Regions from separate parts of the Martinezella sp. CNPSo 3957 genome, predicted to be linked through region 2. Evidence: riboswitches for the same ligand, from Rfam matches in the RefSeq annotation. Region 2 holds a riboswitch; each other region holds the start of a gene.

Region 1 (2,261 bases), on a different contig from region 2:
TTCTTGTCTTCGGCCTCCTTGTCCGGATGGATGGCGACAGCGAAATACATCCGCGAATATTTGAGGCTGATGTCTTCGAAGAAGTTCTCTTCCTGGCCGATCCGGGCAAAGAAATTGGCGATATAGAAAGCCCAGTTCACGTCCTCATAATGCGCGAACTGCGTCCGCGCCGCGGTAATGTGGCAATAGCCGAGATGCGGCGTGTCCTTCAGCGTGTGATGAAAGATGAGCTTCGGGAAGCGGATGGACCTATGGAAATTGTTGAGCCGGTCGTGGGTCTTCTCGCCGGCGTCCCGGAGCTTCAGCGCCGTGCGTTCGGCCACCTGTTCGTGGGTGAGGTATTCCCGCTCTTCCGCCAGCCAATGCGGCCTGTTGCGGTTGATACGGCCGGTGCGCAGGAATTCGGTGTACCCCGTCGTCGATACCGGCTGCGCCGGTTCGGGCTCGGCGGGCTTCCCAGCGTCGAAATATCTGAGTTTGGCCATGCCGGATCTCGCTATAAAACTCTTTGGTGACATGATGAACCGCGGAGCTTGAGCCGAGCTTGATCGTGCCGGATTGAAGGCGCCCCGATAGCGGCTCCGTTGGCGCTTTCTGCCGCCCAATTATTCCCCTGATTACCGGCCGTTCGCTGACCTGTCGCAATCAGGATAAAGCGTCATTGGTGGAATGGATATGCGATGCTTTCACCATCTCCGATGCATGCGTCCAAGCAATTGAATTGCCTGTCAATATTCTCAGGATATGCAACCGTCCTATCGTCCTGTTTCGCCTGTCGTCAAATTCGAAGCCGATGTCGCATTGCAGCGCAGCGGCAGACGCGGCCGAGAGCTATGATGATATCAATCTCAAGGTGCCGTCTGCTAGGGAGACGGAGAATTGGGAAGCCGGTCAAAATCCGGCGCTGCCCCCGCAACGGTGGTGGAGTGAGGCATGGCGGATAAAGCCACTGGGCCGATTGGTCTGGGAAGGTGCCATGGGGTCCTGGCAACAGGGCCGCTCCAGAGCCCGGAAACCAGCCTTGGGCACATATGGTTTACTGACCGCGGCGGGCGGTCGGGGCATTGCTTTCGGCCGTCCCCAACGGCCTTGCATGTCCTCTGCTCGTCTTCCGGTATTGCGCAAGGATAGGCAAATGGATATCGGCAGCAAAGTTCTGCGGCAATTGAAGAACCACCGGGTAGGTTTGAGCCTGGAGCAACCCTTCTACACTGATCCGGATTACTTCAAGCTCGACATGGAGACGATCTACTATCGCGACTGGCTGTTCATCGGCCATGATTGCGAAGTGCCGCGGGCGGGCAATTACTTCACCGTCCAGATCGGCGATTATCCCGTCGTGATCGTCCGTGGTCGCGATCAGGTCATCCGCGCCTTCCACAATAGCTGCCGCCATCGCGGCTCGCGCGTCTGCACGACCGAGCGCGGATCGTCGGCAAAGCTCGTCTGCCCCTATCACCAATGGACCTACGAGCTTGACGGCTCCCTGCTCTTTGCCCGTCAGATGGCCGAAGATTTTGACAAGAGCCAGCATTCGCTGAAGCCGGTTCACTGCGAAAGCGTCGCTGGGTACATCTTCATCTGCCTGGCACAGAACGCTCCGGATTTCGCACCGGTTCGCGCCACGATCGAGCCCTACATGGCCCCGCACCATATCAGCGAAGCCAAGGTCGCCTTCCAGAGCACGATCATCGAAAAGGGCAACTGGAAGCTCGTCTGGGAAAACAACCGCGAATGCTACCATTGCGCGGCCAATCATCCCGAACTCTGCCGCACCTTCCCGGAAGCTCCGACGGTTACCGGCGTGCAGGGCGCGATGAGCGATCCCGTCATTACCGAGCACTGGGCGCGCTGCGAAGCCGCCGGCCTGCCGAGCGAATTCAAGATCTCTCCTGACGGACAGTTCCGCACCGCCCGCATGCCGCTGATCGAAGGCGCCGAAAGCTACACCATGTCCGGCCAGAACGCCGTCAAGCGGCCGCTCTCGCCAGACGTGACGATCAATGGCATCGGTACGATGCTGCTCTTCCATTATCCGACGACATGGAACCACATCCTTGGCGACCACGCGATCTCCTTCCGCGTCCTGCCGATCAGCGCCGAAGAAACCGCCGTCACCACGAAGTGGCTCGTTCACAAGGATGCGGTCGAAGGTGTCGATTACAATCTGGAAGAGCTGACCCACGTCTGGACCGAAACCAACGACCAGGATCGCCGCATCGTTGAAGAAAATGCTTTCGGTATCCGCTCGCCGGCCTATG
Region 2 (2,261 bases):
TGCGCAGCAACGCCTGCAAGACCACCCCGCTCAAGGCAAGCGACGCACCGGTGCTTGCAGCAACGAGCGCGCGGCTCAGGCGATAGTCCCAGACGATCCCCTGATGGATCCGGCTGAGTTCGAAGCTCGTTCCGAACAACCGGTTCGAAATGGCCTTTACGGTCGTCGACAGGGGGATCGAAATCTCGCCGATCGATACGGCGAGACTGATCATGAAGGTCAGAAGGATGACGGCAGCCATGGCGAGCGCCAAGAGCGCCCACCATGTCCTGCGTTTTGCGGCGAGACCCATATCTTACTGCGCCAGGCCGAAGGACTTAATGCCCTTGGCCAATACTTCAATGCCGTCGATGGTGCGGATGGTCGGGTTCATCGACTGCGCATCCATCATGACGAAACGCTTGTTCTTGACGGCATCGAGCTGGCTGGTGACGGGATCTTTTTCGAGGAAATCGACCTTGACCTTCGGATCGTCGGCCGCATAGCGGCGGCGATCCATGGTGGCTATGACGATCACGGCCGGATTGGCCTGCGCAATGGTCTCCCATCCGACCATCGGCCATTCCTCTTCCGTCGTCACCACATTTCTGGCGCCGAGCGTCTTCAGGATATAGGCTGGCGCGCTGTTCTTGCCGGCGATATAGGCATCGCCATTGACCTCCTTGCTGGAGAACCAGAACACGATCGGAAGATCCTTGGCTTTGGCAGCGGCAATCGAAGCGACTGCATCCGCCTCACGCTTTTTCAGATCCGCAATCAGGGCATCGCCACGATCCCTGACGTCGAAGATCTGCGAGAGCTCGGCGATTTCCTGATAGACCAGATCCACCGTGAAAAGCTCCTTGCGCACGCCGTCGCCGCCATCGGCGTTGACCTTGGCGACACAATCGGTCGGTGCAAGATAGGTATTGATGCCGAGCTCGGAAAATTGCTGGCGCTTGCCGACGGAACCCTGCGCGCCGACGTGCCATTCGAATTCGGCAGCGACGAGATCCGGGGCTTTGCCAACGACGGATTCGAAGCTCGGATCGTTATCGGCAAGCCGCGGGATCTTGCTGTTCGCCTCGGCATATTGCGGCAGAACCGGGCCGACCCAGACCGCCGTTCCGGCAATCTTGTCGGCAAGGCCGAGCGAAAAGAGGATTTCAGTCATGCCCTGGCCGATCGAAACGATCTTGGCCGGAGCCTTTTCAAAAGTGACCTTCTGACCGCAATTATCGATGGTGAGAGGATATTGGGTGGCGGCAAAGCCGGAGCTGGCAAACCCAGTCAGCCCAAGTGCAAATGCAATGGTCGTCAAAAAATGGCGCATGAAAGATCTCGATAGGATTAAGGAAACGGGGCGGCGTCAGCGCGATCGCGCTGAGAAAGACGGCCGCCGGCTGCGGAGATCCCAATCAAGGCCGATAGGTGTCGGATAATGTCGAAGGCGCGGGTCAATCATTTTCTGTCCTTTCCGAGCATCCCCGCCCGGCTGATTGGATCGTGATCGACGGCAGGTCTCCTGGCTTGCGGATCTCTGACGATCATCGGCCTTCCCGCAAGCATGCTTGCAGTGGCGCGGCTCAAAGCCTCAGGAAAGAACCAGCAGGCTGGTCATTCCCGGATGATCGGCAATCCGCTTACAGTTGCGGGGGCAGCCACGGTCTAGGTCCCGCTTGGGTCATCCTCACCGTGTTCCCTATTAATCCCCGCGGAGTCTTCCTTGGGGAACCGTCACGTCCAGTTATTCCGGACTGCCCCGTTCCGTCAAGGATGCTTGGATAGGAAATGCGGAAGCGCGGTGCTCATTGCCGAAGGAATGACCGCCAGCCTATGCGGCCTCCGCCAGTTCCACGCGATTTCTACCGCCCGCCTTCGCGCGATAAAGCGCCTTGTCGGCGGCCTCAAGCACATGTTTGAAATCCGTCGTCGGTTCGAGGGAGCAAGCAATCCCGATGCTGACTGTGACATGGACGGCTTCCTGCTCGAACATCAGGGTTGTGCCCTCGATGTCCTTGCGAATTTTCTCCGCGACAGCAGCCGCAGCCCGCGTATCGGTGTTGGGCAGCAGCACGACGATCTCCTCGCCGCCGTAACGGGCGGCAATGTCGGTCTTGCGGACGGTTTGCCTGATGACATCAGCCAACCGCGCCAGAACGGTGTCGCCAAAGGCATGGCCCCAGCTGTCGTTGATCTTCTTGAAGTGATCGATATCGAGCATGATGATCGAGAAGGGGATGCGCCGCATACCGGCCTCCTTGGTGCATCGATCACCTTCA
Region 3 (2,261 bases), on a different contig from region 2:
CAGCTCGAAGGCGTAGAAGGCGCCGGTGAGCGGCGCATTGAATGCTGCGGCGATGGCGCCGGCCGCGCCGCAGCCGACGAGCATGCGCAGGTCCGCGCGACGCATCTGCATCTTGTAGCCGAACTTGGAGGCAATGCCCGCAGCGAGCTGCGTGTAACCTGCTTCAAGCCCGACAGAGGCGCCGAATCCATTGGAAATCAGGTTTTGCACGGCCACGATGATGCTGTCGGTCAGCGACATGCGGCCGCCATGCAGCGCATTGGCTTCGATCGGGTCGACCATCGGCTTTTTGCGTGTGCGGGATAATATATAGAGCAGTATGCCGAGAATGATGCCGCCTGCGATCGGTGCGATGAACAATACGGATTTGTCCTGAATTGCCATCGCCGCCGAACTCAAGCGTTCGTAGTCGGTTATGCCGTAGATGACGCTGTGAAACTTGCGCGAGATATAGCTCATCGCCGTTACGGCACAGCCGGATACTATTCCTACTAGCGCTCCGGCGAAGACAAGTCCCAATTCGCCACGGCGCAGCAATGCCCTGAAGCGACCGAGATCGAACAGAGCCGAGAAGACGCCGAGGCGTCGCGGTTGGAATTTCTGCAACATGGGAAACGGACGATACGTTTTACTCGAATGCGAGAGCCTACCCTCTATAACCTCCTAACATCAAAGAAATACGGCAAAAAAGCCGTTGGCTTTATGGGAATTTTCAGCCGATTTCGTAATCAGGATGGCGCAGGTCGCATCCATGCCCTTGATTGACTTGAGGTAAGTGAAAGCCTAATCATTGCCGGTATAACGAATGGTTCCTGAGCGGCGATCTGCCGCATGGGATGAAAAGGGAATGTGGAGGGACGGACCCAATCCGGGCGTTCTCATCACAGCCGACCCCGCGACTGTAGAGCGGTCAGGGTCTTTCGTTCGGTTTGAAACCTATTCCATCGACGATTCGCATGGGGCGAACGAGGCGGGGCAGGCTCAAGTCGAAAAAGCCACTGGCGTGGCATCATGATCAACCGGGGCTGGACGCCTCTTATTCTACGAATCGTCCGCCTTTTCATGATGCATTGCCGGGAAGGCGAGAAAGATCCGCTGGCGCACGATCGGGGGCGACCGGTTTCGGTCCGCCCCCGTCGCGGCGCCTTATCCGCGAGCCAGGAGACCTGCCATGCGTGCCGGGCACAGAGCCTGTTCTGGGACGTCAGTTCCGCTGCCAGCACGGAGGTTGTCATGGCGCAAGACGAGTTTTCGGCGTGTAGGCGCCCGTTTCCCGGCTCCAGCGATGTGCTGCCGACCCTCGCTTCCGCGCGGGAGCGGACATAGCGTATGTCGTCTTCGACTTCCCGAGCAGTCTTCGTCCTTGGGGGCGCGCGTTCCGGCAAATCCAGGTTTGCCGAATCCCTGGTTTCGGACACGGGTCTTGAACGTCACTATGTGGCGACAGGGCAGGCATGGGACGACGAGATGCGCGAGCGCATCGCGAAGCATCGTGCCGACCGCGGCGATCTATGGCAAACGCATGAGGAGCCGATCGATCTTGTCGGGCAGCTTGCCGCCGTCGACGCCGAGGGGCGGGCAGTGCTTGTCGACTGCCTGACGCTATGGGTCACCAATCTGATGATGGCCGAGCGTGACATGGCGGCGGAATTTGCCGCCCTGACCGCCTTTCTGCCGACCGCACGATCGCGGCTCGTTCTCGTCTCCAACGAGGTGGGCTTGGGAATCGTGCCGGAGAATCGCATGGCGCGAGAGTTTCGCGATCATGCCGGCCGCCTGCACCAGATGGTCGCGGCGACAAGTGCCGAAGTTTATTTTATCGCAGCGGGCCTGCCGCTGAAAATGAAGGGTTGATGCATATGAACCAGGAAAAGATTCCCGCCACCGTCATCACCGGCTTCCTGGGAGCCGGCAAGACGACGATGATCCGCAACCTCCTGCAGAATGCCGGCGGCAAGAAGATCGCGCTGATCATTAACGAATTCGGCGATCTCGGCGTCGACGGCGACGTGCTGAAGGGCTGCGGCGCGGAGAACTGCACCGAAGACGACATCATCGAGCTGACCAATGGCTGCATCTGCTGCACCGTCGCCGACGATTTCATCCCCACCATGACGAAGCTTCTGGAGCGCGACGCGCGCCCGGATCACATCGTTATCGAGACCTCGGGCCTCGCGCTGCCGCAGCCGCTGGTCGCCGCCTTCAACTGGCCCGACATCCGCACTCATGTCACCGTCGATGGCGTCATCACCGTCGTCGAT

The links. Region 2 has a riboswitch for cobalamin ahead of AC13QE_RS02355 (ABC transporter substrate-binding protein). Riboswitches for the same ligand answer to the same signal wherever they lie in the genome.
Region 1: it holds a riboswitch for cobalamin, as region 2 does, so the genes downstream of both, AC13QE_RS11310 (aromatic ring-hydroxylating oxygenase subunit alpha) here and AC13QE_RS02355 (ABC transporter substrate-binding protein) in region 2, are expected to answer to the same signal.
Region 3: it holds a riboswitch for cobalamin, as region 2 does, so the genes downstream of both, cobU (bifunctional adenosylcobinamide kinase/adenosylcobinamide-phosphate guanylyltransferase) here and AC13QE_RS02355 (ABC transporter substrate-binding protein) in region 2, are expected to answer to the same signal.

Annotation. Positions count from the first base shown of each region.
Region 1 covers NZ_JBXSOU010000003.1:579,611-581,871, reverse strand. The annotation lists gene AC13QE_RS11315 (DUF6656 family protein) at 1-485, opposite strand, end outside; cobalamin riboswitch at 835-1,038, shown strand; gene AC13QE_RS11310 (aromatic ring-hydroxylating oxygenase subunit alpha) at 1,136-2,261, shown strand, end outside.
Region 2 covers NZ_JBXSOU010000001.1:505,485-507,745, reverse strand. The annotation lists gene AC13QE_RS02360 (FecCD family ABC transporter permease) at 1-292, opposite strand, end outside; gene AC13QE_RS02355 (ABC transporter substrate-binding protein) at 296-1,312, opposite strand; cobalamin riboswitch at 1,478-1,733, opposite strand; gene AC13QE_RS02350 (GGDEF domain-containing protein) at 1,814-2,261, opposite strand, start outside.
Region 3 covers NZ_JBXSOU010000002.1:450,096-452,356, forward strand. The annotation lists gene AC13QE_RS07365 (chloride channel protein) at 1-609, opposite strand, end outside; cobalamin riboswitch at 790-1,188, shown strand; gene cobU (bifunctional adenosylcobinamide kinase/adenosylcobinamide-phosphate guanylyltransferase) at 1,330-1,854, shown strand; gene cobW (cobalamin biosynthesis protein CobW) at 1,860-2,261, shown strand, end outside.